3 regions of the Streptomyces sp. NPDC033966 genome follow, and region 1 is predicted to be linked to each of the others. Evidence: predicted binding sites of a transcription regulator. Region 1 holds the regulator's gene; each other region holds the start of a gene.

Evidence for each region. The regulator HrcA, encoded in region 1, represses chaperone genes, less so after heat shock. The targets are predictions, from matches to a motif close to TTNGCACTCNGNNNNNCNGAGTGCNAA.
Region 2: groL (chaperonin GroEL) is a predicted target of HrcA. The motif match lies at 7,546-7,572, and genes of this name have one in related genera.
Region 3: groES (co-chaperone GroES) is a predicted target of HrcA. The motif match lies at 1,885-1,911, and genes of this name have one in related genera.

What each region holds. Positions count from the first base shown of each region.
Region 1 covers NZ_JBVIRQ010000006.1:150,571-160,397, forward strand. Annotated here, with positions in the region: gene ACZ518_RS18900 (carbohydrate kinase family protein) at 1-1,018, opposite strand, end outside; gene ACZ518_RS18905 (ribonuclease Z) at 1,187-2,101, opposite strand; gene ACZ518_RS18910 (histidine triad nucleotide-binding protein) at 2,105-2,464, opposite strand; gene ACZ518_RS18915 (16S rRNA (uracil(1498)-N(3))-methyltransferase) at 2,733-3,479, opposite strand; gene ACZ518_RS18920 (nitronate monooxygenase) at 3,476-4,567, opposite strand; gene dnaJ (molecular chaperone DnaJ) at 4,758-5,897, opposite strand; gene hrcA (heat-inducible transcriptional repressor HrcA) at 5,898-6,914, opposite strand; gene ACZ518_RS18935 (MBL fold metallo-hydrolase) at 7,074-7,805, shown strand; gene ACZ518_RS18940 (DUF3097 domain-containing protein) at 7,834-8,643, shown strand; gene ACZ518_RS18945 (Uma2 family endonuclease) at 8,621-9,199, opposite strand; gene hemW (radical SAM family heme chaperone HemW) at 9,300-9,827, opposite strand, start outside.
Region 2 covers NZ_JBVIRQ010000017.1:116,499-126,325, reverse strand. Annotated here, with positions in the region: gene ACZ518_RS34000 (CAP domain-containing protein) at 1-1,496, opposite strand, end outside; gene ACZ518_RS33995 (LamG domain-containing protein) at 1,741-2,481, opposite strand; gene ACZ518_RS33990 (phosphoribosylanthranilate isomerase) at 2,537-3,142, opposite strand; gene ACZ518_RS33985 (Uma2 family endonuclease) at 3,353-3,850, shown strand; gene ACZ518_RS33980 (hypothetical protein) at 4,186-5,061, shown strand; gene ACZ518_RS33975 (Uma2 family endonuclease) at 5,121-5,702, shown strand; gene groL (chaperonin GroEL) at 5,797-7,416, opposite strand; gene ACZ518_RS33965 (cold-shock protein) at 7,741-7,947, opposite strand; gene ACZ518_RS33960 (MoaD/ThiS family protein) at 8,338-8,613, opposite strand; gene thrC (threonine synthase) at 8,652-9,827, opposite strand, start outside.
Region 3 covers NZ_JBVIRQ010000001.1:1,028,740-1,038,566, reverse strand. Annotated here, with positions in the region: gene ACZ518_RS04820 (FtsW/RodA/SpoVE family cell cycle protein) at 1-1,356, opposite strand, end outside; gene groES (co-chaperone GroES) at 2,055-2,363, shown strand; gene groL (chaperonin GroEL) at 2,475-4,103, shown strand; gene ACZ518_RS04805 (ester cyclase) at 4,197-4,889, opposite strand; gene ACZ518_RS04800 (SDR family NAD(P)-dependent oxidoreductase) at 4,963-5,736, opposite strand; gene ACZ518_RS04795 (LysR family transcriptional regulator) at 5,923-6,840, shown strand; gene ACZ518_RS04790 (WhiB family transcriptional regulator) at 6,979-7,305, opposite strand; gene ACZ518_RS04785 (response regulator transcription factor) at 7,685-8,296, shown strand; gene ACZ518_RS04780 (sigma-70 family RNA polymerase sigma factor) at 8,648-9,277, shown strand; gene guaB (IMP dehydrogenase) at 9,426-9,827, shown strand, end outside.

The sequences.
Region 1 (9,827 bases):
GGACGAGGGCGTCCAGGAAGGCGTAGCGGTCCCGCAGGGCGTCGGGGGCCGTGCGCCACCAGTGGGCCACCTCGGGCCAGCCCGGGGCGGAGAGGGAGCCGCCGAACTCCTGTACCGACAGGGCGGCGGTCAGTCCGGCGAAGGCCAGCCGGTCGGCGAGCGGCCACCCCGCGAGGCTGCCGGTGACGAACCCGGCCACGTACACGTCCCCCGCCCCGGTCGGGTCCAGGGCGTCGACCGTGATCGCGGGCACCTCCGCGGTCTCGCCGGTACGGCTGTCGACCGCGTACGAGCCCTCCGAGCCCATGGTCACCACCGCGACCGGGACCTTCTCCGCGAGGGCCCGGGCCGCGGTGCGCGGACACTCGGTCCGCGTGTAGCGCATCGCCTCTCCCGCGTTGGGCAGGAACGCCTCGCAGTGCTGGAGGTCGGCCAGGGCGCCCAGGTCCCACCGCCCGGTCTCGTCCCAGCCGACGTCCGCGAAGATCCGCGAGCCCCGGCGGGCCGCCTCCGAGATCCAGTCCTCGCTCTGCCCGGCGCCGAGCGAGGCCACCGCCGCCCGGGCCTTCGGGGGGCACCACGGGAAGGGCCCGGGGCCCGCCGGGGGCGGCGCCTCGTGGCCGTGGGAGACCATCGTGCGCTCGCCCTCGTACGCCATGGAGACGGTGACGGGGCTGTGCCAGCCGGGGATGGTGTGCGACATGGACAGGTCGATGCCCTCGCCCTGCTCCAGGGCGTCCCAGCAGTACTCGCCGTAGTGGTCGTCGCCGAAGGCGGCGGCCAGCGAGGTGCGCAGGCCCAGCCGGGCGAGGGCGGTGGCCATGTTGGCGACGCCGCCGGGGCTGGAGCCCATGCCGCGCGCCCAGGACTCCGTACCGCGCACGGGGGCGGAGTCGAGGCCGGTGAAGATGATGTCGAGGAAGACCGTGCCGGTCAGGAAGACGTCGCAGCCCGGCTCGTGGGGGTCGCGCACCGGTCCGAGGGGGTCGAGGGTGATGCGGCTGTCCCGACTGGTCACGGCGTGCTCCCCGTTGAGGTGTCGTTTCTGCGTACGGACCGGAAAACTGCCAGCCCTGCCCGGGCCCGACAGGACCAAACCCCAGTGTGACGCACATCACTGGAGCCCCGCTCTCCTTCACCCCGAACGCCACTAGGGCCTCTCCGGCCCTGATGCACCGGACAGGCCCTAGCGCTTCGGCAGTGCCACCCGCCCCAGGTCCGCCGCGACCGTCAGCTCGCCCTCGAACCCCGCCGCACGGGCCTCGCGTTCGAACTCCGACGGGTCCGCGTACCGCTGCGAGAAGTGCGTCAGCACCAGGTGCCGCACACCGGCGTCCCGCGCCACCCGTGCCGCCTGGCCGGCGGTGAGGTGGCCGTGGTCCGTGGCCAGCCGGACGTCCGCGTCGAGGAAGGTCGACTCGATGACCAGCATGTCGCAGCCCTCCGCCAGCGCGTCCACGCCCTCGCAGAGCCGGGTGTCCATGACGAAGGCGAACCGCTGACCCGCCCGGTGCTCGCTGACGGCCTCCAGCGTGACCTCGCCCTCCGGCCGCTCCAGCCGCCCCTCGCGCTGGATCCGGCCCACGTCCGGCCCCTTGATCCCGTACTGCGCGAGCAGCGCGGGGACCATCCGGCGCCCGTCCGGCTCGGTCACCCGGTAGCCGAAGGACTCCACCGGGTGCGAGAGCCGCCGCGCCTCCAGGACGTACGAGGGCCCGCTCGCGAGCACCCCGTCCGCGGCGACCGGCTCCTCCCGCAGCGCCACGGTCTCCCGGTAGGCGGTGGCGTACCGCAGCCGGTCGAAGAACTTCTGCCCCGAGGCCGGGTAGTGCGCCGTCACGGGGTGCGGGACCTGGTCGAGGTTGATCCGCTGGATCACCCCGGCCAGCCCGAGGCTGTGGTCGCCGTGGAAGTGCGTGACGCAGATCCGGTTGATGTCATGTGCCGCGACCCCGGCCCGCAGCATCTGCCGCTGAGTGCCCTCGCCCGGGTCGAAGAGGATGCCCTCGCCGTCCCAGCGCAGCAGGTAGCCGTTGTGGTTGCGGTGCCGGGTGGGGACCTGGCTGGCAGTGCCGAGGACCACGAACTCGCGTACGGACACGGCTTATCCGGGCGGCCACTGGAGGCCGCGGCCGCCCAGGACGTGCAGGTGCGCGTGGAAGACGGTCTGGCCCGCGCCGGCGCCCGTGTTGAACACGACCCGGTAGCCCTGGTCGGCGATCTTCTCGTCGGCGGCGATCTGCCCGGCCTCACGCAGTATGTCGGCGATCACGCCCGGCTCGGCGGCGGCGAGGGAGGCCGCGTCGGGGTGGTGCACCTTCGGGATGACGAGCACGTGCGTCGGCGCCTGCGGGTTGATGTCCCGGAAGGCGACGGTGGTCTCGGTCTCCCGGACCACGGTCGCCGGCACCTTGCCCGCGACGATCTTGCAGAACAGGCAGTCCGCCTGGGGTTCCCCGGCCATTGCTGCGCCTCCCGTGACGATGATCGGTCGGGGGCATGCTACCCGTGCCCTTGCCCGGGCCGGGCGGGGTCCGGTACGCCGCTGCGCGGGGCCGGTCCCCTACCCGCCCTTCCACCGTTCCTCCCCCAGCTACCGCTGGGAGGTACCCCCAGGTGCTCCGCCCCGGACCCCATGGGGGCTCCGCCCCCAGACCCCCGCGCCTCAAACGCCGGCGGGGCTGGATTTCGCGCAGCGGGACCGCACCCCCGGCCCAGGGCGACGGGGCGGGCTACGACCAGCGTCCCGTACGCGCCAGCAAAACGGCCGTCGCCGCCGTGCCGGCCGTCGACGTGCGCAGGACCGAGCGGCCCAGGCGGTACGGCCGGGCGCCGGCCTCGGCGAAGGCCGCCAGTTCCTCCGGCGAGACCCCGCCCTCGGGGCCGACCACCAGCACCACCGACCCCTTCTCCGGCAGCGGCGCCGTCGCCAGCGCCGCGGACGGGGTGTCGCGGTCCTCGTGCAGCACCACCGCCAGATCGGCCTGTGCCAGCAGCGCGGCCACCTGCTTCGTGGACATCGCCTCGGCCACCTCCGGGAACCGGACCCGGCGCGACTGCTTGCCCGACTCCCGTGCCGTGGAACGCCACTTGGCCAGGGACTTCGCCCCACGGTCGCCGCGCCACTGCGTGATGCACCGCGAGGCCTGCCACGGCACGATGGCGTCGACGCCGGTCTCCGTCATCGTCTCGACCGCCACCTCGCCCCGGTCGCCCTTCGGCAGCGCCTGCACCACGGTGATCCGGACGTCGGGCTCCGGCTCCTCCAGCACGGTCTCCAGGTCCGTGACCACCAGCCGGTCCTTGCCCTCGGCCGCCTTGACCACGCCCTCCGCCCACCGGCCGCGCCCGTCCGTGAGGACCACGTCCTCGCCCGGGTTGAGCCGCTTCACGGACACCGCGTGCCGCCCCTCGGGGCCGTCCAGCACGAACTCCGGCCCCGCCGGAACCTCTTCGACCACGAACACGGGGGCCGTCATGACGTTCTCCTCATCTGCATTGCGTTCAACGCGTTCTGCGCCTCGGCCAGTTCGGCCGCCAGCACCTCCACCAGCTCCCCGGCCGGCAGCGCCCGCGCCAGCCGGTGGCCCTGGCCCGCCCACAGGGACATGCCCTGCGGGTCGCCGGCCGCCGCGGCCGCCTTGCGCAGCCCCGCGGTCATGTGGTGGACCTGGGGGTAGGCGGCCGGGGCGTACGGCCCGTGCTCCCGCATGAAGCGGTTGACCAGGCCCCGCGCGGGCCGGCCCGAGAAGGCCCGGGTCAGTTCCGTGTGCGGGAACATCGGGTCGGTCAGGGCCTTCTTGTGCAGCGGGTGCGCGCCCGACTCCGGGCATGCCAGGAAGGCCGTGCCGAGCTGCGCCGAGTCCGCTCCCGCCGCCAGCACCGCCGCGATCTGCGCCCCGCGCATCAGGCCGCCCGCCGCCGTGATGGGCAGGGCCACGACCTCCCGTACCTGCGCGACCAGCGCGAGCAGGCCGACGCCCGCCGTGCCGTCGGCCTCCGGGTCGTCGCGGTGGGTGCCCTGGTGTCCGCCCGCCTCGACGCCCTGGACGCAGACGGCGTCGGCGCCCGCCGCCTGCGCGGAGCGGGCCTCGTCGACCGAGGTGACGGTCACGACGGTACGGGTACCCGCCCCGCGCAGGCGGGCGAGCACGTCGGGCGCGGGCGTGCCGAAGGTGAAGGAGACCACCGGGACGGGGTCCTCCAGCAGGATGGCCAGCTTCGCCTCGTAGCCGTCGTCGCTGTTGCCGACGGTGTCCTCGGGGGCGAGCGAGACCTCGTACCAGCCGGCCTCGCCGGCCAGTTGCCCGCGGTAGGTCTCGACGGCGGCCGGGTCGACGTAGCCGTTCTGCGGCATGAGGAGGTTCACGCCGAAGGGCCGCCGGGTGAGGCCGCGCGTCTGCTTGATCTCCTGGTACATGCCGTCGGCGGTCTTGTAGCCGCCGGCCAGGTAGCCGAGCCCGCCGGCCTCGCACACGGCGGCGACGAGCGGCGGGCAGGAGACGCCGCCCGCCATGGGAGCCTGCACGATCGGGTACTGGGGGAGACCGTTCGGTGCGGAGGACATGGACTGCATCGTGCCACGTCCCGGCCACCGCGCCGAACCGTCGCATTCGCCTGGCATAGTCCGCTTCCCCGGCATGTCCGGGAATCGCCGTGGGCGGTGTCCCGGGAAGCACGGAGCCCGGTCCGGGGCGTCCCCGGACCGGGCTCGTGCGAGTGCCCCGAGCAGACCTCGGGCCTGCCTCGGGCCGGCCTCAGCGGCCGTTGAACGCGTCCTTCAGGCGGCTGAACAGGCCCTGCTGGCCGGGGGCGAACTGGCCCATCGGCCGCTCCTCGCCGCGCAGCTTCGCGAGCTGGCGCAGCAGCTCCTCCTGCTGGGCGTCCAGCTTGCCGGGGGTGGTGACCTCGACGTGGACGATCAGGTCGCCGCGGCCGCCGCCGCGCAGGTGGGTGACGCCCCGCCCGTGCAGCGGGATGGCCTGGCCGGACTGGGTGCCGGGCCGGATGTCGATCTCCTCCATGCCGTCCAGCGTCTCCAGCGGGCACTTGGTGCCCAGGGCCGCGGCCGTCATGGGGATGGTGACCGTGCAGTGGAGGTCGTCGCCGCGCCGCTGGAAGGTCGCGTGCGGCAGCTCGTGGATCTCCACGTAGAGGTCGCCGGCGGGGCCGCCGCCGGGGCCGACCTCACCCTCGCCCGCGAGCTGGATCCGGGTGCCGTTCTCGACACCGGCGGGGATCTTGACGGTGAGGCTGCGGCGGGAGCGGACCCGGCCGTCGCCCGCGCACTCGGGGCACGGGGTCGGGACCACGGTGCCGAAGCCCTGACACTGCGGGCAGGGGCGCGAGGTCATGACCTGGCCCAGGAAGGACCGGGTCACCTGGGAGACCTCACCGCGGCCGCGGCACATGTCACAGGTCTGCGCCGAGGTGCCGGGGGCGGCGCCCTCGCCGGAGCAGGTGCCGCAGACGACGGCCGTGTCGACCTGGATGTCCTTGGTCGTGCCGAAGGCGGCCTCGTCCAGTTCCAGGTCCAGACGGATCATGGCGTCCTGGCCGCGGCGGGTCCGCGAGCGCGGGCCGCGCTGCGAGGCCTGGCCGAAGAAGGCGTCCATGATGTCGGAGAAGTTGCCGAAGCCGCCCGCTCCGAAGCCGCCCGCGCCGCCACCGCCGCCCGAGGAGGACAGCGGGTCGCCGCCGAGGTCGTAGACCTGCTTCTTCTGCGGGTCCGAGAGGACCTCGTAGGCCGCGTTGATCTCCTTGAAGCGCTCCTGCGTCTTCGGGTCCGGGTTCACGTCCGGGTGGAGTTCACGGGCGAGGCGGCGGAAGGCCTTCTTGATCTCGTCCTGCGATGCGTCGCGGCGCACGCCGAGTACGGCGTAGTAGTCCGTGGCCACTTACGACTCCGCCAGGATCTGTCCGACGTAACGTGCCACTGCGCGTACCGCTCCCATCGTTCCGGGGTAGTCCATGCGGGTCGGTCCGACCACGCCGAGTTTGGCGACTGCTTCGCCGCCCGAACCGTAGCCGACGGACACGACCGACGTGGAGTTGAGTCCCTCGTAGGCGTTCTCGTGACCGATCCTTACGGCCATCCCCGACTCACCGGCCTCGCCCAGCAGCTTCAGGAGCACGACGTGCTCCTCCAGCGCTTCGAGCACGGGCCTGATGGTCAAGGGAAAATCATGTCCGAAGCGGGTGAGGTTGGCGGTGCCGCCGATCATCAGCCGCTCCTCCGCCTCCTCGGCCAGCGTTTCGAGAAGGGTGGCGAGGACGGCCTTGACGGTCGCCCGGTCGTCGATCTCGAACGACTCCGGAAGGTCCTGCACCAGCTGCGGCACGTCGGTGAAGCGACGGCCGACGACCCGGCTGTTCAGACGCGCCCGCAGGTCGGCGAGGGAGTTCTCGCCGAAGGGGGTCTGGGTGTCGACGAGCCGCTGCTCGACCCGCCCGGTGTCGGTGATCAGTACGAGCATCAGCCGGGCCGGGGCCAGCGACAGCAGCTCGACGTGCCGCACGGTGGAGCGGCTCAGCGACGGGTACTGGACGACGGCGACCTGCCGGGTGAGCTGCGCGAGCAGCCGTACCGTGCGGCCGACGACGTCGTCGAGGTCGACGGCGCCGTCGAGGAAGTTCTGGATGGCCCGGCGCTCGGGCGTCGACAGCGGCTTGACGCCCGCCAGCTTGTCGACGAAGAGGCGGTAGCCCTTGTCCGTGGGGATCCGGCCGGCGCTGGTGTGGGGCTGGGCGATGTAGCCCTCCTCCTCCAGCACGGCCATGTCGTTGCGCACGGTGGCGGGCGAGACGCCGAGCTTGTGCCGCTCGGTGAGGGCCTTGGAGCCGACGGGCTCCTCCGTCCCGACGTAGTCCTGGACGATGGCGCGCAGTACCTCGAGTCTGCGTTCGCTGAGCATCGCGCACACCTCCGGATGCGGTCGGTCGTCTGTCAGGCCGTCGGGGCCGGTCCTGGCTTGTTGGCACTCTGCGCGTGTGAGTGCCAGAGATCCCCCGGTCAGTGTACGGCCGGGTAGTACGCCACAGGCAAGGGCGGCCCGCCAGGGTAGCGTCACCGCATGGACGTGCGTTGGGAAGAGGCAGGCTGGGAACGGGTCACCGGACGGGTGGGCCGGCGACGGCTCCCGGTGTGGGACTGCACCGTGGGGCTGGTGGTGGGGGACGATTCGGTGCTGCTGATCGACCCCGGATCGTCGGTGCGCGAGGGTGCGCAGGTGCGGGCGGAGGCGGAGCGGCTGACGGGTCGCCGCGTGACCCATATCGCATTCACACACGGACATTTCGACCACGTGTTGGGCGGGGCGGCCTTCGCGGGCGCCGAGTTCTTCGGGGCGGTCGGCCTGGACCGGCTGCTGTCGACCCCGACGGGCCGCGAGGAAGTGCGGGTGAGCGCGTTCCGGCAGGGCCTGGCGGAGGCGGAGGCCACCGAGGCGGCGGACCTGCTCCAGGCGCCCCGGCACCTGGTGTCGGGCGAGTGGACCCTGGAGCTGGGCGGGGTCCAGGTGCTCCTGGCGAACGTGGGGCCCGCGCACTCCGAGCACGACCTGGCGGTCTTCGTACCGGGCGAGCGGGAGGCGGTGTTCTGCGGGGACCTGGTCGAGGAGTCCGGGGAGCCGCAGGCCGGCTCGGACGCGGTGCCGGGCCAGTGGCCGGCCGCCCTGGACCGGCTGCTGTCGCTGGGCGGCGACGACGCGGTGTACGTGCCGGGTCACGGAGCGCTGGTGGACGCGGACTTCGTGCGTGCGCAACGCGACACACTGGCGGCCCGGTTCGGCGTGTCGGGGGCGTGAGCGCGCCGGCTCTCCTAGTGTCGGCCGGATGCGTGAGTACTCCCCCGACCTGACCCCGCAGTGGAAGCGCGCCAAGCCCGTGCCGGAGGTGCCGGCGGACCCGGACCTGGTGGTCGAGGTGGCGGGTACGGACTTCTGCGGCGCGGTGGTGGCCTGCGAGGCGGGCACGGTGACCCTGGAGGACCGCTTCGGCAAGCGCCGGGTGTTCCCGCTGGAGCCGCGCGGCTTCCTGCTGGACGGCGCGGTGGTGACCCTGACCCGCCCCGCGCGGGGCCCGGCCGCGCCGGCCCGTACGGCCTCGGGCTCGGTCGCCGTCCCGGGGGCGCGGGCCCGGGTGGCGCGGGCGGGGCGGATCTACGTGGAGGGGCGGCACGACGCCGAGCTGGTCGAGCGGGTCTGGGGCGACGACCTGCGGATCGAGGGCGTGGTGGTGGAGTACCTGGAGGGCGTCGACGACCTGGCGGCGGTGGTCGCGGAGTTCGCCCCGGGTCCCGACGCCCGTCTCGGCGTCCTGGTGGACCACCTGGTGCCGGGCTCGAAGGAGTCCCGGATCGCGGCCTCGGTGACGGGCCCGGACGTGCTGGTGGTGGGCCACCCGTACGTGGACGTCTGGCAGGCGGTGAAGCCGTCGGCGCTGGGCATCCGGGCGTGGCCCGAGGTGCCGCGCGGCCAGGACTGGAAGACGGGCGTCTGCCGGGCCCTGGGCTGGCCGGAGAACACCGGGGCCGCCTGGCAGCACATCCTGTCCCGCGTGACGTCCTACCGCGACCTGGAGCCGACGCTGCTGGGGCGGGTGGAGGAGCTGATCGATTTCGTCACGGGTAGCGGTGAGGCCTAACGCCCTGGAAGGTGCCGAACTCACTCGTATCCAGCTCGATGCCGAGCGGCTCCAGCGGCACCGACTCGCCGAACTTCGACAGCCGTTGCGATCGGTAGTCGGCATCGTCCCCCTTGCCGACCGGGATGGTCAGCAGGACGCATTGCGCAGCGATCGGGTCGATGATCAGATAAGCAGGCACCTTCCCGGCGGCGTAGATCGAGCGCTTGACCACGTAATCCCTGTCGACGCTGGTCTTCGAGACGACCTCCACCACCAACGTGATCAGTTGCGATGGCAGGAGGCGTCCCGACCCCGGGTTCGCCTCGCGATCCAGGACCACCAGGTCGGGAACGGGCTCGCTCGCCTCGTCGACGATGTCGACGTCCTGGGTCTGGAGCCGTACCCACCGCTTGCGCGGGATCTGGTCCTGCACGTCCTCCACGATCAGGTTGTGCACCAGATCGGGACCGGCCATCATCACGATTTCCCCCCGGAGGAGCTCGGCCTTAACGCCCTCGGGAGGCTCGAACCCCTCGAAGAATTTGGCCATCCCATGCTCGTCCACAGCGGTCATCTCCGTGGTCCTCCACATCCGCCGCGTACTGTCGGCGGCAGCCTACGGACAGCGTAGGCAGGGCGAGCCCCGTTACGGGGGGATTCACCCGGGCGGGAGATCAGTCCACCAGGTCCCGCACCACCGCGTCCGCCAGCAGCCGCCCCCGCAGGGTCAGGACCGCGCGGCCGGCCTCGTACGGGCCCGCCTGCAGCAGGCCGTCGGCCAGGGCGCGGCGGGAGGCCGCCAGGCCCGCGGGGGCCAGCAGGGACAGGGGGACGCCGTCGACGAGGCGCAGCTCCAGCAGGATGCGCTCGACCCGCCGGTCCTCCTCCGAGAGGAGCTCGCGCCCCGCGCCCGGTGAGCGGCCCTCGGCGAGGGCGGCCGCGTAGGCGCCGGGGTGCTTCACGTTCCACCAGCGCACCCCGCCCACGTGCGAGTGGGCGCCGGGGCCGGCGCCCCACCAGTCGGCGCCGCGCCAGTACAGCTCGTTGTGCAGGCAGCGGCCGGCCTCGGAGGTGGCCCAGTTCGAGACCTCGTACCAGGAGTAGCCGGCCCGCTCCATGACCTCGTCGGCGATCAGGTACCGGTCGGCGTGCACGTCGTCGTCGGTCATCGGGACCTCGCCGCGGCGGATCCGGCGGGCCAG
Region 2 (9,827 bases), on a different contig from region 1:
GCACCGCCACCGTCCCACCACTGCGACCGCACCGAACCATCAGGCCCCACCCAGAACACATCCAGATGCCCGTTCCGCTGCGACACGGCAGCCACACCCGAACCCGTCGCGGCGGCACCCGGAGCGGCGATGTTGAACGAACCGTGCGCACCCCACGCACCACTCGCGCCACCCCCGTCCCACCACTGCGACCGCACCGAACCATCAGGCCCCACCCAGAACACATCCAGATGCCCGTCCCGCTGCGACACGGCAGCCACACCCGAACCCGTCGCGGCGGCACCCGGAGCGGCGATATTGAACGAGCTGTGCGCACCCCACGCACCACTCGCGCCACCCCCGTCCCACCACTGCGACCGCACCGACCCATCGGGGCCGACCCAGAACACGTCCAGATGGCCGTTCCGCTGCGAGACGGCGGCAATGCCCGAACCGGTGGCAGCCGCGCCGGGCGGCGCGATGTTGAACGAACCGTGCGCACCCCACGCACCACTCGCACCGCCACCGTCCCACCACTGCGACCGCACGGAACCGTCGGGCCCGATCCAGAACACGTCCAGATGCCCGTTCCGCTGGGACACGGACGCGACGGCCGAACTCGGGACGGCACTGCCCGGAGCGGCGATGTTGAACGAACCGTGCGCACCCCACGCACCACTCGCTCCACCGCCGTCCCACCACTGCGACCGCACCGAACCGTCAGGACCCACCCAGAACACGTCCAGGTGACCGTCCCGCTGGGACACCGCACTCGTGCCGCGGAAGGGCAGGGTGGGCGCCTGAGGCGGTGGAACCGGTTGTGGAACCTGGCCGCCGGCCGGGATGGCCCGCTGGCCGGTGATGTTGCCCGCGGCGGCGTACCGGCACACCAGGATCCAGCCCGTGCCGTTCTTCGTCGGCACGCCCTCCGTCACACCGCAGCCGACCGCGGTGGTGGGCGACTGGGGGGACATCCACACCATCTGGGAGTAATGGCCCCACACCTTGTAGTTGTTGCCGTCGACGGGGGCGTTGCCATCGGCGTCGAACTTGGCCTTCTCGGCGATCCAGCTGTAGCTCACCGAGGGGTCCACCGCCATCAGGGGATTCACCGACGCGGTGGAGTTGAGGAGGTTCTCGCCCTCGTTGCCGTTCGTGGCACGGTCGCTGTGGTGGAGCCCACCGCCTTCGCTGGATGCCGGGTCGTCGGCCCACGCCTGCGCGTCGCAGGCCAGCTTGGGGCTCCACGTCAGGGAGACCAGGGCGAGCCCCGGGTTGTACTGCTGGAGGGCCACCCGCCGCGCGTCGTTGTGGGCGTCGACGAGTGCGTCGGCGTCGGCGGAGCTGATCTGCGAACCCGTGCCGGGCGGCGGGTCGGACGTGGGGCAGACGGGCGACTTCGCCGCGGTCGCGGGCGCCGCCGTGACGGGGGCGTACGCGAAGGCGGTCGACGTCGAGCCCATCATGACGAGGCCGCAGAGGAGGGCCGCGGCCGTTGCGAACGGGTTCGGTTTCATCGAATACCTCGATGGGATCGCACCGAAGGGCAGGGGCGCCGCCTGGATGCCGGGATGCGTGCCGCGGTCGTTCGCGCAGGCCATCAACCGGAGGTGGCGGTGAGATCAGTGTCGCCCATTCGGCCCCGACCCGCCCGTCCGGGCCCCGGCGCTCCGCCCCTCAGGCCCCCGCCTCGGGCGGCAGCAGGGCGAGCAGGGCCGCGCCGACCACCGCCCGGGGAGCCCGGGCGGGTCAGGACACCGCCTACGCCCGGTACACGCGCAGCTCCGGCACCTCGTACGACATCTCCGTCTGCTCCGCGCCCGGCGCCGGGTGGTACCTCCCGGCGGACACCGACAGGTTGACGATGAGGTACGCGTGCCAGCCGCGCCCCACGCCCCGCCCGTCGGAGAAGACGCGGGCACCGTTCACCCACCAGACGACCGACCTGCGGCCGAACTCCACCCTCAGGTCGACCCAGCCGCCGGGCCTGACCGTCGGGTCACGGTGGTAGCGGTGCGCCTCGCGGACGTGGTTGGACAGTTCGAGGAGGTCCGGGTTGTCGGGGTGGTACTCGAAGACGTCGATCTCCTGGCCGCCGTCCCGCCAGGTCCAGATCGCGGGCCAGGCCCCCGTCTCGGTGGGGAGCCGGACCCGGGCCTCCAGGACGTCACCGGTGCGGACCATGAACCCCTGGTCGCTGCCCTCGGTGGTGAGCAGTCCGGTGTCCCAGTTCCCGTCGGGGCGGCGGGTGGCGCGGAAGGTGCCGCTGCGGCTGTAGGCGGGGTCGGCGGTGAGGTGGTCGAGCTTGTTGTCGCCCGGGTTGACCGGGCCGCCGTCGGGATAGGCCCAGGAGCGGCCCGCCACCCACTGGGCGGTGGAGGTGAAGTCGGCGGTGAGGACGGGGGCGCCGCGCGGTGCGAACACCGGCAGGCCCCCGCCGCCCGCGGCGGGGAGGAGGCGGCCGGCCAGGCGGCGCAGCCATCCGGAGTGGTCCGATTCCATGAGGGTGTTCTGCCCACCGGGCGGCCCGACACCCGCATGTTCTCACTCAGAGTAATCATACGATTGCGCGGGCGGCCTCGACGAAGGCGCGGATCAGCTCGGGGGACTTCACCCCGCGCTCCCGCTCGACCCCGCTGGAGACGTCCACGCCCCAGGCGCCGGTGGCCGAGACCGCCTCCCCCACATTGCCCGGGGCGAGCCCGCCGGCCAGCAGCCAGCGGCCCTCCGGGGCCCTGAACTGCGCGGACCCCCAGTTCCAGGGCTTGCCGGAGCCGGGGTCCGGGGCGTCGATCAGCAGCAGGTCCTCGCCGTACTCACCGCAGCGCGCGACGTGCTCGGCGGTGGCCCGCAGCAGGGTCCGGCCGGGCGCGCGGAGTTCCTCGTAGTACTCGTGGCCCTCGTCGCCGTGCAGCTGCACCCCGCGCACGCCGCTCTCCTCCGCGAGCCGGCGCACCTCCTCCAGCGACTGCCCCCGGAACACCCCGACGGTGAGCACCCCGTCCGGCACCCGGGCGGCCAGCTCCCGCGCCACGTCGGCCCCGACGGTCCGAGGACTCCCGGGCGCGAGCACGAACCCGACGGCATCGGCCCCGGCGGCCACGGCCGCGTCGACGTCCTCGGGGGTCTTCAGCCCGCAGATCTTCACGAAGAGCTCGCTCATGCCCCCAGTCAACCAAAGCCCCCCAGACGGTGTTGCCCCGTCTCGGAACCCGGGCATGACACGCCCCCCGCCACTAGCCTGGGACGAGGCACACATTCAGGGCAGCACGCCGCGCGGAGGACGACGGTGACGATCATGACCGAGCGGGCCACACCGATAGAACATGCGGCGCTGCCAACGTTCGAGACGCTCCTGCGCGCCGTTGCGGAGATGGACACGCCAGACGGCTTCAAGGCCGAGCTCATCCGCGGGAAGATCGTCGTGTCGCCGTTTTCCAACCTGCGCTACTCGCGTCCCATGCGCCTCCTGCGCGGGCAGCTCCAGGCACACGCCCCCAAGGGACAGTTCGCCGACACCTCTCCATTCCTCTTCCGGTTCCCGGCAGCGGAGCGCGGCTACGGACCGGACCTGTACGTGGCGGATGAGGCAGCCTTCGAGGAGGACGGGCTGCACGCGGACGGGGCGTCGCTGTCGCTGGTCGGAGAGTTCACGTCCGTCTCCACCAAGGACGCCGACTGGAACGAGAAGCTGGAGGTGTACGGCTTGCTCGTCCCCATCCATCTGGTCGTCGACATGCAGGTCTCTGAGATCACCTGCTTCTGGGACCCCTCGCCGCACGGATACCGCTCCCGTACGACGGTGTCCTTCGGCGAGTCCCTGCAGATCCCGGACCCCTTCGGATTCACGCTCGACACCACCGGCTTCTAGCGGGCCGGGCGGTCCCCGAAACGCCCGAGGGCGGCACCCCCCGCATGGGGGGTGCCGCCCTCGTTCGAGAACAGCCGATCAGGCGGCCACGCCGCCCGGGGCTCAAGCCGCGAGAGTCCGAGCGCCCTGTCTGTGGAATGGGTGGTGGGCGGAGCCCACCACCACCCACCACCCTCCCCAACCGCCGCCCATACCAGGCCGGATGACGATCCGTGACCGGCTTGCCACGCAGGGCCATCAGGCCCTACCGTGCGGCTGGAAACGAAAATCGGCCCCCGCTGGTGCGCCAACACCGAACGAGGGCCTGACCAAACGAGATCGGAACAGCGATCCCCATGGATGACGCTCAGCTTAGTGCTGCCCCGCACCCCCTCGCCAAGCCCGGCTACGGCAAAATCGCCGCACCGGAGCAAGCGCCCCGCACCGCCCGCGACTTCGCGCACCTCCCGGCCCGGGAGGCGGCCGTCGCCGGGTACCTCGACCGCCTGCCCGACGGCGCCGACATCAGCGTGAAGACCCTCGCCGCCGTCCTGCCCCTGTGGGGCCAGTGCGCCCTGCGCACCGCCCTCAACCGGCTGGCCACCGCCGGGCACCTGCACCGGGTCCGGCAGCGGCTGCCCGGCCCGGTAACCCGCTGGGTCACCCGCACGTTCTTCTCCCGCACGGCCCGCGACGGCGCCTGGTGGGCCCGGTTCACCCAGAGGGATTCCCCCGCACCGACGGCCCCGCCGCCACCCTCACCGGTACCCCCGGCCCCGGCCGATGCCCCGGCCGACGCGTACGGCATCCTCTCCTCGCTCGGCCGCACCGCCCCCGCCCTGGCGCTGTCCAAGGCCGACTGCACGGCCCTCGCCCCGCTCCTGGTCCCCTGGCTGGCCCGGGGCGCCTCCCCCGACCGCATCCGGCTCGCCCTCACCGCCGGCCTGCCGCCCGTGGTCCACCACCCGGCGGCCCTGGTCCGCAAACGCCTGGAGTCCAAACTCCCCGCCGCACCACCCCACCCGGCCCCGGCCCTGCCGGAGGAAGCCTCACCCCCGGTCCGGGCCGAGTGCACCGAATGCCGAGCCCCCGGCCCGCCCGCCGCCTTCACCGACGGCCGCTGCCGCGCCTGCCGCGCCGAAGCCCCCCGCCCGCCGGTCTTCACCCCGGCCCTCACCCCGGCCGAGGTACGCGCCCACGCGACCCGCGTCCGCGAAAGGAACCGCCGATGACCAGTCCGCCGCTCCACCGGCGCCGAACCCGGGCACCATGGTGTCGAGGAGGCGACCCCATGACCCCCAGCACCGACGCGCACGCCCAGATGTCCCTGACGGACTTCGAGACGCTGGCCAGCCGCGCACCCGAGACCGTCACGCTCGAATTCATCAACGGAAAGCTCGGAGTCAAGCCGTTGCCCGATCAGCGCCACGGCGCCATCGTGATGTGGCTGCTGCGCCAGTGCATGCAGCAGCGCCCGGAGCTCGCCCTCTACCCCGAGCAGGGGCTGAAGGTGGAGAGCTACCGCACCGGACGGGCCCGCGCGGACGGCGCGCTCGCGCCGTACGACCACTACGCCGCCCAGGAGGGCGAGTGGGCGGATCCCGCCGGGACGCTGATGGTCGTGGAGGTCACGTCCTTCGACCCCGACACGGACCAGCGCGACCGGCACGAGAAGCGCGCCGCGTACGCCCAGGCGGGCATCCCGTTGTACCTCCTCGTCGACCGGGACGAGGACATGCTCACCGTCCACAGCGACCCCCAGGACGGCATGTACCGGCAGTCCGTGTCGTACGCCTACGGGGAAACGGTCACCCTGCCCGCCCCCGTGCGGATCACGCTGGACACCGAGAAGCTCAAGGACTACGCCCACTGAGCCCCCGCCCCCGGGAAACGCCCGAGGGCGGCACCCCCTCCGCCAGGAAGGGGTGCCGCCCTCGTTCGAGAACAGCCGATCAGCCAGGGGCCGATCAGAAGTCCATGTCACCGCCCGGCATGCCGCCCGGAGCGGCGGCGGCCTTCTCCGGCTTGTCGGCGATGACGGCCTCGGTGGTCAGGAAGAGCGCGGCGATGGACGCGGCGTTCTGCAGCGCGGAGCGCGTGACCTTCGCCGGGTCGATGATGCCCTCGGCGATCATGTCGACGTACTCGCCGGTCGCGGCGTTCAGACCGTGGCCGACGGCCAGGTTGCGCACCTTCTCGACGACGACGCCGCCCTCGAGACCACCGTTGACGGCGATCTGCTTCAGCGGGGCCTCCAGCGCGAGCTTCACGGCGTTGGCGCCGGTCGCCTCGTCACCGGTGAGCTCCAGCTTCTCGAAGACCGAGGAGGCCTGGAGCAGGGCCACGCCACCGCCGGCGACGATGCCCTCCTCGACGGCCGCCTTCGCGTTGCGAACGGCGTCCTCGATGCGGTGCTTGCGCTCCTTGAGCTCGACCTCGGTCGCGGCACCGGCCTTGATGACGGCCACGCCGCCGGCCAGCTTCGCGAGGCGCTCCTGGAGCTTCTCGCGGTCGTAGTCCGAGTCGGAGTTCTCGATCTCGGCGCGGATCTGGTTGACGCGGCCCTGGACCTGGTCGCTGTCACCGGCACCGTCGACGATGGTGGTCTCGTCCTTGGTGATGACGACCTTGCGGGCGCGGCCGAGCAGGTCGAGACCGGCGTTCTCCAGCTTGAGGCCGACCTCCTCGGAGATGACCGTGCCGCCCGTGAGGATGGCGATGTCGCCGAGCATGGCCTTGCGGCGGTCGCCGAAGCCCGGGGCCTTGACGGCGACGGACTTGAAGGTGCCGCGGATCTTGTTGACGACCAGGGTCGACAGGGCCTCGCCCTCGACGTCCTCGGCGATGATCAGCAGCGGCTTGCCGGACTGCATGACCTTCTCCAGGAGCGGCAGCAGGTCCTTGACCGAGCCGATCTTGGAGTTGACGATCAGGATGTACGGGTCGTCGAGGGACGCCTCCATACGCTCCATGTCGGTGGCGAAGTACGCCGAGATGTAGCCCTTGTCGAAGCGCATGCCCTCGGTGAGCTCCAGCTCCAGACCGAAGGTCTGGGACTCCTCGACGGTGATGACGCCTTCCTTGCCGACCTTGTCCATGGCCTCGGCGATGAGCTCGCCGATCTGGGTGTCGGCGGCGGAGATGGAGGCCGTGGAAGCGATCTGCTCCTTGGTCTCGACATCCTTGGCCTGGGCCAGCAGGGCGGCGGAGACGGCCTCGACGGCCTTCTCGATACCACGCTTGAGGGCCATCGGGTTGGCGCCGGCGGCGACGTTGCGCAGGCCCTCGCGGACGAGCGCCTGGGCGAGGACGGTCGCGGTGGTCGTACCGTCACCGGCGACGTCGTCCGTCTTCTTGGCGACTTCCTTGACCAGCTCGGCGCCGATCTTCTCGTACGGGTCCTCGAGCTCGATCTCCTTGGCGATGGAGACGCCGTCGTTGGTGATCGTGGGGGCGCCCCACTTCTTCTCAAGGACGACGTTGCGACCCTTGGGGCCAAGGGTGACCTTGACGGCGTCGGCGAGCTGGTTCATGCCACGCTCGAGACCGCGCCGGGCCTCCTCGTTGAACGCAATGATCTTGGCCATGTGAAGTGGTCCTCCCGGACAGGGGTGGATTGCTCCGGACCGCGCCCGCGCCCGCGACGGACGGCCTGCGGATCCGGCGGTTCCGTCCCGCCGGGTCCTGCGGGCCTCACCGGCCCGGTCCTCGTTTTAGTAGCACTCTCACCGGGAGAGTGCTAACGCAATGATTAGCACTCGACCCCCACGAGTGCAAGCGGCTTCAGGCAACACGCGGGTGACACGGCGGTGACGCGGGGCGACACGCAGGAGGGGCCCACATCCCTGTCCAGGATGTGGGCCCCTCGAGCGTCTGTGCGTGCGTCGGTGGCCGATCGCGTTCGCTCCGACTCAGCCGGCCGCGAGCTTGACCATGTCCGCCTGCGGACCCTTCTGGCCCTGCGAGATCTCGAACTCGACCCGCTGACCCTCTTCAAGGGTGCGGTATCCGTCCATCTGGATGGCGCTGTAGTGGACGAACACATCCGCACCACCGTCGACCGCGATGAAGCCGTAGCCCTTCTCCGCGTTGAACCACTTGACGGTGCCCTGAGCCATGCCTAACTCCCCTATTACTGGCCCTTGCGCGGGACCGCACTTCGCGGTCCCGGGTCAGAACTTGCGCCGGAACGCCTCGACCGCGGCTGAATGTATCCGCACCGGTGCTGTCTGCAACAGGTCAATCCGACGAGAAATCTGGACACGCGGAAACCTTGAAATAGGGTGAAAACTTGGCATATTCCAGGGCAACTCGGGCCAGACAAGCCTCACCAAAGGCCCAAAAGGAACGCGCATGTTGACTCAATGTCAACCATCCGTCGGCCCGCTCATATGCGGCGGGCAAGAACAGCGGAGGGGACTGCCCCAACTCTACCGCGCCCAATCAAGCAGAATTGCCCCCTCCGCTTTTAGCGGAGGGGGCAATTCTGATTTCAACGCGTCGTCCGGTCAGCCTCCGGCGACGGCCGGGATGATCGAGACGCCGGCGCCGTCCGGCGTCGCCGCCTGCAGGCCCCCCTCGAAGCGCACGTCGTCGTCGTTGACGTAGACGTTCACGAAGCGGCGCAGCTTGCCCTGGTCGTCCAGGACGCGCGCGGCGATGCCCGGGTGGTTCTTCTCCAGGGACTCGATGACCTCGGCGAGGGTCGCGCCCTCGGCCGGGACCTCGGCCTTGCCGCCGGTGTAGGTGCGCAGGATGGTGGGGATGCGGACGTTGACGCTCATGGCGCTACCGCCTTTCCGGATGTGTCAGGGGGGAAGAGTCAGGCCAGGCCGGCGGCGCGGAACGCGTCCAGGCTCGGGCGGATGGTGGCGGTCTGGCCACTGTCCGCGGCCACCGCCTCCAGGGTCTTGAGGCCGTCACCGGTGTTCAGGACCACGGTGGTCAGTGCCGGGTCGAGCTGCCCGTTCTCGATGAGCTTCTTCGTCACGCCGACGGTCACGCCGCCCGCGGTCTCGGCGAAGATGCCCTCGGTGCGCGCCAGGATCTTGATGGCCTCGACGACCTGCTCGTCGTTGACGTCCTCGACGTAGCCGCCGGTGCGCCGCGCGATGTCCAGGACGTACGGGCCGTCCGCCGGGTTGCCGATGGCCAGGGACTTGGCGATGGTGTTCGGCTTCTGCGGGCGGACCACGTCGTGGCCGGCCTTGAAGGCGGTGGACACCGGGGAGCAGCCCTCGGCCTGGGCGCCGAAGATCTTGTACGGCTTGTCCTCGACGAGGCCGAGCTTGATCAGCTCCTGGAGACCCTTGTCGATCTTCGTCAGCTGGGAGCCGGACGCGATCGGGATGACGATCTGGTCGGGCAGCTGCCAGCCGAGCTGCTCGCAGATCTCGTACGCCAGGGTCTTGGAGCCCTCGCCGTAGTAGGGGCGCAGGTTGACGTTGACGAAGCCCCAGCCCTCGCCCAGCGGGTCGCCGATGAGCTCGGAGCAGAAGCGGTTGACGTCGTCGTAGTTGCCCTCGATGCCGACGAGGTCGCCACCGTAGACACCGGCCATGACGACCTTGCCCTGCTCCAGGTCGTGCGGGATGAACACGCAGGAGCGGAAGCCGGCCCGGGCGGCCGCGGCGCCGACGGCGCCGGCCAGGTTGCCGGTGGAGGAGCAGGACAGGGTGGTGAAGCCGAAGGCGCGGGCGGCCTCGACGGCGATGGCCACGACGCGGTCCTTGAAGGAGTGCGTCGGGTTGCCGGAGTCGTCCTTGACGTAGAGCTTGCCGGTGACGCCCAGCTCCTTGGCCAGGTTCTCGGCGTCCACGAGCTTGGTGAAGCCGGGGTTCAGGTTCGGCTTGGAGGCCACGTCCACCGGGACGGGCAGCAGCGGCGCGTAGCGCCAGATGTTGTTCGGGCCGGCCTCGATCGCGGCGCGCAGGGCCTCCGGGTCGCCGAGCGGGAGCTCGTAGGCGACTTCCAGGGGGCCGAAGCACTCGACGCAGGC
Region 3 (9,827 bases), on a different contig from region 1:
GCCCATCGCGTCGGCTTCGCGTTGGCGTTCCGCGCTGTCGCTGATGCGGAGGAGCAGGGCGATCATGATCCAGTTGGCCAGCAGTGACGAGCCGCCCTTCGCCAGGAAGGGGAGGGCCTTGCCGGTCAGGGGGATCAGGCCCGTCACGCCGCCGGCGACCACGAAGACCTGGAGTGCCAGTGCCGCCGCCAGGCCCACGGCCAGCAGCTTGCCGAACGGGTCCCGCGCGGCCAGCGCCATGCGCAGGCCCCGCTGTACGAGCAGGGCGTAGATGATCAGTACGGCCATGACCCCGGCCAGGCCGAGCTCCTCGCCCACCGTCGTCAGGATGAAGTCGCTGCGCCCCGCGAACTTGATCAGCTCCGGGTGCCCCATCCCCAGGCCGGTGCCCGAGACGCCGCCCGTGCCGAAGCTGAACAGGGCCTGGGCGGACTGCTCCGAGTTCAGGCCCTGCGGAGGGTTCGGGGAGTAGATCGCCAGGGGGTTCAGCCAGGCGGCGACGCGTGCCTTGACGTGGGGTTCCGTCGAGCCCACGACGAAGGCGCCCACGGCCGCCATCAGCAGGCCGCACACGATCCAGCTGGTGCGCTCGGTGGCCACGTACAGCATCACGACGAAGACGCCGAAGAAGATCAGCGAGGTGCCGAGGTCGCGCTCGAAGACGAGGACGAGCAGCGACAGGATCCACACGGTGATGATCGGCCCGAGCTGGCGCATCGGCGGCAGTCGCAGACCCAGGAACTTGCGGCCGGTCAGGGCCAGGGAGTCGCGGTGGATGACCAGGTACCCCGCGAAGAAGATCGCGATCATGATCTTCACGAACTCGCCGGGCTGGAGCGAGAAGCCGAAGAGGATGATCCAGCGCTTGGCGCCGTACGTGTCCGCACCGAAGAACGCCGGCGCGATCAGCAGCACCAGCGCGACGGCCATCGTGATGTAGATGAAGCGCTGGAGCAGCCGGTGGTCGCGCAGCAGTGCCACCACCAGGATGCAGGCGGCGACCCCGACCACCGTCCACATCAGCTGGTCGGGCGCGTTGGCCACGGAGTTCCACCGCTCGATGTAGCCCTGGTCGAGCCGGTGGATGAGCACCAGCCCCAGCCCGGTCAGCAGCATCGCGAGCGGGAAGATCAGCGGGTCCGCGTACGCCGCGAACCGGCGGATGCCCAGGTGTCCCACCAGTGACAGCAGCGTCATGCTGATGACGAAGCTGGTGAGGTGCTGCGGCAGCTCGCCGTTCATGGCGAGCCCGGCGCTGACGTGGCCGAAGACGGCGATGCCGATGACCAGGAGCAGCAGGAGCGCTTCGGTGCGGCGGCGGGCGCCCGCCACCGTCCGGGGCCTCAGTCCACGCACGGGATACCGCCGCCGTCGATGGCGCCCGTCTCGGGCTGCGGCGGGGGCGGGGCGGATGACGGGGGCGACACGGGGGAAGCAGGGGAAGGGGAGGAAGAAGAGGTCGGCGCGGCGTCCGGTGCACCCGGGGTCGTCGCAGTGGTCGACCGGGGACCGATCTGCTCGGCAATGAGGCGCTTTATCTTCATATCATCTACGACGTTGATGTCCTCCCCATGGTTCCTTCCGAAGCCCTCAGAAGGGCTTGGTGGGGTAGTCGTCGGCGCCGGCGTCGAGCCCCTCGGCCTCGTCGTGCTCGCCGGCCCGGCCGGTCGGGATGGGCCGGGGGCATCAGGTCGAGCAGGCCCTGGCGGAGGGATTCGGCCAGGTTCTCTTCCTCTTCGACCACGAGGATGCGCGCGTACCAAGCCTCACATACCGGGCAGAGGCTCCTCCGGCCCCGGCGCTCGGCGGGGGGCTCCCCGTCGGGTCGGGGTTCAGCCGAACGGGGGGTTCGGCGGCCGGAATGCGTGGAACCAGCGGACCGTGTTGGCACTCCGCTTGACCGAGTGCTAATCGCCGGAATAGTGTCACACCTGGCACTCGCCCCCGGTGAGTGCCAACACAGCGACAGGCAGGTCCGGCACCCGCGACGACGGATCGACCTGGTCGCCACCTCAGACAGTTAACCCCGGATCTCCGAAGGGGGAGGTCGGATCGTGACGACCGCCAGCTCCAAGGTTGCCATCAAGCCGCTTGAGGACCGCATCGTGGTCCAGCCGCTCGACGCCGAGCAGACCACGGCCTCCGGCCTGGTCATCCCGGACACCGCGAAGGAGAAGCCCCAGGAGGGCGTCGTCCTCGCGGTCGGCCCGGGCCGCTTCGAGGACGGCCAGCGTCTCCCGCTGGACGTCAGCGTCGGCGACGTCGTGCTGTACAGCAAGTACGGCGGCACCGAAGTGAAGTACAGCGGCGAGGAGTACCTCGTCCTCTCGGCCCGCGACGTGCTCGCGATCGTCGAGAAGTAATTCGCTTCAAGAAGTTTGCTTGAGCTGCGCCCCTGGTCACCCCGCTGATTGCCGGGCGGCGAGGGGCGCGGTTCGTTAAACCCGAGTTTTCGAGAGGGCTGAACCGCTCCCATGGCGAAGATCCTGAAGTTCGACGAGGACGCCCGTCGCGCCCTCGAGCGCGGCGTCAACAAGCTTGCCGACACGGTCAAGGTGACGATCGGCCCCAAGGGCCGCAACGTCGTCATCGACAAGAAGTTCGGCGCCCCCACCATCACCAACGACGGCGTCACCATCGCCCGCGAGGTCGAGCTGGACGACCCGTACGAGAACCTGGGCGCGCAGCTCGTGAAGGAGGTGGCGACCAAGACCAACGACATCGCGGGTGACGGCACCACCACCGCCACCGTGCTGGCCCAGGCGCTCGTCCGCGAGGGTCTGCGCAACGTCGCCGCCGGCGCCTCCCCGGCCGCCCTGAAGAAGGGCATCGACGCCGCGGTCAAGGCTGTGTCCGAGGAGCTCCTCGCGACCGCCCGCCCGATCGAGGACAAGTCCGACATCGCCGCCGTGGCCGCGCTCTCCGCGCAGGACTCGCAGGTCGGCGAGCTCATCGCCGAGGCGATGGACAAGGTCGGCAAGGACGGTGTCATCACCGTCGAGGAGTCCAACGCCTTCGGCCTGGAGCTCGAGTTCACCGAGGGCATGGCCTTCGACAAGGGCTACCTGTCCCCCTACATGGTCACCGACCAGGAGCGTATGGAGGCCGTCCTCGACGACCCGTACATCCTGATCAACCAGGGCAAGATCTCCTCCATCCAGGACCTCCTGCCGCTGCTGGAGAAGGTCATCCAGGCGGGTGGCTCCAAGCCGCTGCTGATCATCGCCGAGGACGTCGAGGGCGAGGCCCTCTCCACCCTCGTCGTCAACAAGATCCGCGGCACCTTCAACGCGGTCGCCGTCAAGGCCCCCGGCTTCGGTGACCGTCGCAAGGCGATGCTCCAGGACATGGCCACCCTCACCGGTGCCACCGTCATCGCCGAGGAGGTCGGCCTCAAGCTCGACCAGGCCGGTCTGGACGTCCTCGGTTCCGCGCGCCGCGTGACCATCTCCAAGGACGACACGACCATCGTCGACGGTGGCGGCAGCCACGAGGAAGTCGCCGGTCGCGTCAACCAGATCAAGGCCGAGATCGAGTCCACGGACTCCGACTGGGACCGCGAGAAGCTGCAGGAGCGCCTGGCGAAGCTCGCCGGCGGCGTCTGCGTCATCAAGGTCGGCGCCGCCACCGAGGTGGAGCTCAAGGAGAAGAAGCACCGCCTTGAGGACGCCATCTCCGCCACCCGCGCCGCGGTCGAGGAGGGCATCGTCTCCGGCGGTGGCTCCGCGCTCGTCCACGCCGTCAAGGTCCTGGAGGGCAACCTCGGCCTGACCGGCGACGAGGGCACCGGCGTCTCCGTGGTCCGCCGCGCCGCCGTCGAGCCGCTGCGCTGGATCGCCGAGAACGCCGGCCTCGAGGGCTACGTCATCACCTCGAAGGTCTCCGAGCTCGACAAGGGCCAGGGCTTCAACGCCGCCACCGGCGAGTACGGCGACCTGGTCAAGGCCGGCGTCATCGACCCGGTCAAGGTCACCCGCTCCGCCCTGGAGAACGCCGCCTCCATCGCCTCCCTGCTGCTCACGACCGAGACCCTGGTCGTCGAGAAGCCGGCCGAGGAAGAGGCCGACGCCGGTCACGGCCACGGTCACGGCCACAGCCACTGACGCGTCCGCGCGCTTCGACGAGAAGGCCCCCGCCCCGCCGTTCACACGGTGGGACGGGGGCCTTCCCGTCTGCCGGGGCCGCCTGAGCGGCCGTCACTCCATGACGCCCAGCTGCCGCATCACGGCGATGGCGTCGTAGTGCCACCAGCCTTCCTTGATCAGGCCGTCCTGACATCGGAAGACCGTGGTGCCGGTCATCGTGCAGGACTTGCCGGTGGGGGCGACGCCCATGAACTCGCCCTTGTGCGTGCCGGTCCAGGTCCACAGCGTGGTGACGTAGTCGTCCTGCGCCATCTGGACGTCACGGGTGAAGGTGAAGTCGAAGGCGGCGCGCCACATCTCGGTGTCATCGCGGATCGCGGCGTAGCCGTGCTTGTCCTCGGGGTTGGAGATGTCGTGGTCGTGGTAGTCCGGGGCGAAGATCTCCTCGATGACGGACATGTCGCCCTTCATCGCGATGTCGTCGTACATCCGGTTCACCAGCAGGGTGTTGAGGTGCTCGTCGCGGACCGTGTCGAGGTTGGTGAACGTCGGCATGCCGTCGCACAAGGCCATCATCTCGTGGAACATCCGGTCCGTCTCGGGGAGGTCGGAGTTCTTCATGGCCTCCTCGTACGAAGGGAACTCGACGAAGTTCACGTAGTGGTCCGTCTGTTCGCGGTCCTTGGCCACGATGCTGTGGGTGACCGTGCGCTTGCCCTGGCTCTGGGCGACGTACTTGTCCAGCAGGTCGTTCATCGCCTCGGGCTGGTGGGTCCTGTAATCAACCAGTTGTACGAATGTCATGGTGGGCTCCCGTGCTGGGTGGACATGTCCAGTTTAGGGAGAATTCACCCGTTCGGCCCGGTCTACCGGCGGGTCACTGGGGCCCGTATTTGCGGCCCGTACGGGAGGACACCCCGCCGAGCAGCCCGCGCGGCGTCAGCTTCACCACGCCCATCAGCGCCTTGTAGCGCGGGTCCGGGATCGACACGGTCTTGCCGCGCGCCAGGTCGGCCAGCGCCGCGGCCACCAGCTTGTCCGCGTCGAGCCACAGCCAGCCCGGGATGTTGTCCGTGCCCATGCCGGCCCGCTCGTGGAACTCGGTCCGCACGAAGCCGGGGCACAGGGCCATCAGGCGGACCCCGGACCCGGCGAGGTCCCGCGCCGCGCCCTGGGTGAACTGCACGACCCAGGCCTTGCTGGCGCCGTAGGTGCCGCGCGGCACGAAGGCGGCGACCGAGGCCACGTTGACGACCCCGCCGCGGCCGCGCGAGCGCATCGACTCCGTCGCCGCCGAGGTCAGCCGCAGCACCGCCTCGATGTGCACCTTCAGCATGGTCAGCTCGTCGGCCATGGAGACTTCCAGGTAGCGGCCCTTGTTGCCGAATCCCGCGTTGTTGACGAGCAGGTCCACCGGGTGCGTACGGTCGCCGAGGCGGGTCTCGACCGCCTTGATGCCCTCCTCGGTGGAGAGGTCGGCGGCCAGTACCTCGGCCTCGATGCCGTGCCGGTCGTGCAGCTCGGTCGCCTGTTCGGCGAGCCGCTCGGTGTCGCGGGCCACCAGTACGAGGTTGTGGCCCTGGGAGGCGAGCCGCCGGGCGAAGGCGGCGCCGATGCCCGCCGTGGATCCAGTGATCAGCGCAGTCGTCATGTGCGCAAAATAGCCGCCCGTGGCGACTCGCGTGCCTCCGCGGGTACGTGCGTGCGATCCCGTGTTCGCCGGGCCCCGCGGCGCGCCCTGCGGCGCGCCCGCGCGCGCAGGGTCGCGCGGGCGCGCTTCCCAAAGCGGTGGCTGGGGGATTGGCGTCGCGGTCAAAGCCGGTCTTATGCTCGAAGGGTGATCGAGGCACGCCACCTCCGGATCCTGCGCGCTGTCGCCGGGACCGGTTCCTTCTCCGCCGCCGCCCGCGAGCTCGGCTGCACCCAGCCCGCCGTCTCCCAGCAGATGAAGGCCCTGGAGCAGTCGGCCGGGACCCCGCTGCTGGTGCGCGCCGGCCGCGAGATGAGGCTGACCCAGGCCGGCGAGGCCCTGGTGCGGCACGCCGCCGGGATCCTGGCCGGGCTGACGGCCGCCGAGGAGGAGGTCGCGGCCATCGCCGGGCTGCGGGCGGGCCGGGTCCGGCTGGTCTCCTTCCCGAGCGGCAGCTCCACGCTGGTCCCCACGGCGCTGGCGGCGATGCGTGCCGAGCACCCGGGTACGCGGATCTCCCTGGTCGAGGCGGAGCCGCCGAGGTCGGTGGAGATGCTGCGCGAGGGCGACTGCGACGTCGCGCTCGCCTTCCGCTACGGCGCGGACGGGCCAGCGGCGGGGGCGGCCGGGAGCGCGGCCGAGTGGGAGGACCTGGTGGTCACCCCGCTGCTGACCGACCGGCTCGTCGGGCTGGTCCCCGAGGGCCACCGGCTGGCCGGCGCGGAGCGGGTGGGGATGGCCGAGCTGGCCGACGAGCCGTGGATCGCGGGCTGTCCGCGCTGCCGCCGCCATCTGGTGGAGGTGTGCGAGAGCGCGGGCTTCACTCCGCGGATCGACTTCGCCACCGACGACTACCCCGCCGTGGTCGGGCTGGTCGGGGCGGGGCTGGGGGTGGCGGTGCTGCCGGAGCTGGCGGTGGAGTCCGTACGGGCGAAGGGCGTGAGCACCCTGGCCGTGGAGCCTGCCGTGGAGCGGGAGGTCGTGGCGCTGACGCTGCCGGACCTGGCGCGCGTACCGGCGGTCGCGGCGACCCTGGGTGAGCTGGTGCGGGCCGCCGCCCGCTGACCGTACGGGGGCGTACGGCCGGACGGGTGACGGCCCGGACCCGAGTCGTGGCGCCACGCCCGGGAGCGCGCGCGGATCTGAGGGAACGTTCCTTCGGATGTCTTTTCGGGTGGGCGTGCGCTCCGGGCGGGTCGGCCGTCAGTGCGGCGGGACGGGGCCGATGGTGCTGGAGGCGGGGATCAGCCGGTGCCGTGCGCGGCCCATCAGCTCCTCGCGTTCGTCCTCGGTGAGCCCTCCCCACACCCCGTAGGGCTCTCGGACGGCGAGTGCGTGCGCGGCGCATTCCGAACGCACCGGGCAGCGCATGCAGACCTCTTTAGCCGAGGCCTCGCGCGCACTCCTGGCCGCGCCCCGCTCGCCTTCCGGGTGGAAGAAGAGGGAGCTGTCGACCCCGCGGCAGGCGGCCAGCAGCTGCCAGTCCCAGAGGTCGGCGTTCGGTCCGGGGAGGCGGGAGAAATCTGCCATTGGTAGTCCTCTTGGTGCCGGGTACTACGCGGATACGGTCCATGTCTCCACACCTACTGTCGTAGTAGATGTAAATATGACTCATTGGGACCCTAGCCTCAGACACATGGCAAACGGAAGGAAAGCCGCCAAATAGGGCATAGCTCCAGATGGAGGACAGTTGGCGCGTGGCTCCGGCGCGGTGATCGCTTCCTCACGTAGAGTGCCGAAGGTGTTCGTCCGACCCGTAACTCTTTCGAGTGACCATCGTTGAGAGAGCGAGTGCGGTTGAAACGAGAGGTTCCCGGACAGGTGTCCGAGGGCATCGACCGCACAGGTGACGATACGTACCAGCCTGGAGGCTCAAGGTGACGCGCATCAGCAGCTGCGGAGGGCGGTCATGACTTCCGTCCTCGTCTGCGACGACTCCCCGCTTGCCCGAGAGGCGCTCCGTCGCGCGGTTGCCACCGTGCCCGGCGTCGAGCGTGTGACGACGGCTGCCAACGGCGAGGAAGTCCTCCGCCGCTGGGGTGCCGACCGCTCCGACCTGATTCTGATGGATGTACGGATGCCCGGCCTGGGCGGTGTCGAGACGGTCCGCCGGCTCCTGTCCGCCGACCCGGGCGCCCGCATCATCATGCTGACGGTCGCCGAGGACCTGGACGGGGTGGCCCTCGCGGTCGCCGCCGGCGCCCGCGGCTACCTGCACAAGGACGCCTCGCGCGCCGAGCTGCGGGCCACGGTCACCCAGGCGCTCGCCGACCCCACCTGGAGGCTGGCCCCGCGCCGGCTCCGCTCGGCCGAGATGGGGGCCGCCCCCACCCTGACCGCGCGCGAGATCCAGGTGCTGGAGGGCATGAGCCACGGCCGGTCCAACGCGGAGATCGGGCGGGAGCTCTTCCTCTCCGAGGACACGGTCAAGACGCACGCCCGCAGGCTGTTCAAGAAGCTCGGCGCCTCGGACCGGGCGCACGCCGTGGCGCTCGGCTTCCGCTGGGGTCTCGTCCGCTGACCGCGACACCGGCGGCCGGCGGCGGCCGCGGTCCCGTCCGCCCGCGGCGGACGGGGCGGCAGGTGTCCGCCGGCGCCGCCGGGACGGAAGCCCGCGGAAGTCCCGCCGCACCCGGTGTTGCGCCGGGGGTTGGCGGGGCACAATCCGGGGGACGTGTCGCTTCGGGCGCGATGCCGCATCCTTGATGGTGTGCCGCATTCTTGGAGAGATCGAGTCCCGCGGGGCGACGATTCGGGCCGAGCGGAGGGGAGGGCGCAAATGACGAGTTCCGGCGCACCCGCTCATAACGCTTCGATGCACAACACGGACCACGGTGCCGCGAACGCTCCCGCGCCAAGGCACCATGGATTGATGCGCGACGACGAGGCCCTGGGGTCACCCGCGGCCACAGGCCCCACCGGCGCCGCCAAAGGCGGCAACGCCGGGGCCGTCAGCGCGCTCGTACGCCGTGCCGTCGACGGGGACGAGCAGGCCACGCACGACCTCCTGGCCTTCGTGCACCCCCTCGCCCTGCGCTATTGCCGCACCCGGCTGTCGCGGCTCCCGGGTGATGCCCGTCACTTCGTGGAGGACCTCGCGCAGGAGGTCTGCGTCGCCGTGCTGATGGCGCTGCCCCGCTACCGGGACACCGGCAGACCCTTCGAGGCCTTCGTCTTCGCCATCGCCGCGCACAAGGTCGCCGACCTGCAGCGGGCCGCCATGCGCCACCCCGGCAGCACGGCCGTGCCCTCCGACGAGATGCCGGAGCGGCCGGACGACTCGCTCGGCCCCGAGGAGCGGGCGCTGCTCAGCAGTGACGCCGCCTGGGCCAAGAAGCTCCTCGCGAACCTGCCGGAGAACCAGCGCGAGCTGCTCGTCCTGCGCGTGGCCGTCGGGCTGACCGCGGAGGAGACCGGTCAGATGCTCGGCATGTCCCCGGGAGCGGTGCGCGTCGCCCAGCACCGGGCCCTCAGCAGGTTGCGCGCGCTCGCCGAGCAGTGACCGCTGCCGGAGGCGCGGGTTCCTTTTCGCGGTGTTTTCTGTCGTAGGAAACGACGAAAATTGCGGTTGACCTTGGTCGTGGAATGAGACGCCTCGGGATCCCGTTAGCATGGACATCCGCGCTGAGCAAGACCATTTGGAAGGTGTCATGACCGCCGACGGAGTACCCGACAAATTCGCCACGCTCGGACTGACCTACGACGACGTGCTGCTGCTGCCGGGCGCGTCGGACATGGCTCCGGACGAGATCGACACCTCTTCCCTCATCTCGCGCAACGTCCGCGTGAACGTTCCGCTGCTGTCCGCCGCCATGGACAAGGTCACCGAGGCCCGCATGGCCATCGCGATGGCCCGCCAGGGCGGCGTGGGCGTGCTGCACCGCAACCTCTCCATCGCCGACCAGGCCAACCAGGTCGACCTGGTCAAGCGCTCCGAGTCCGGCATGGTCACCGACCCGATCACGGTGCACCCGGACGCGACGCTGCGCGAGGCCGACGAGCTCTGCGCCAAGTTCCGCATCTCCGGCGTCCCGGTCACCGACCCCGCCGGC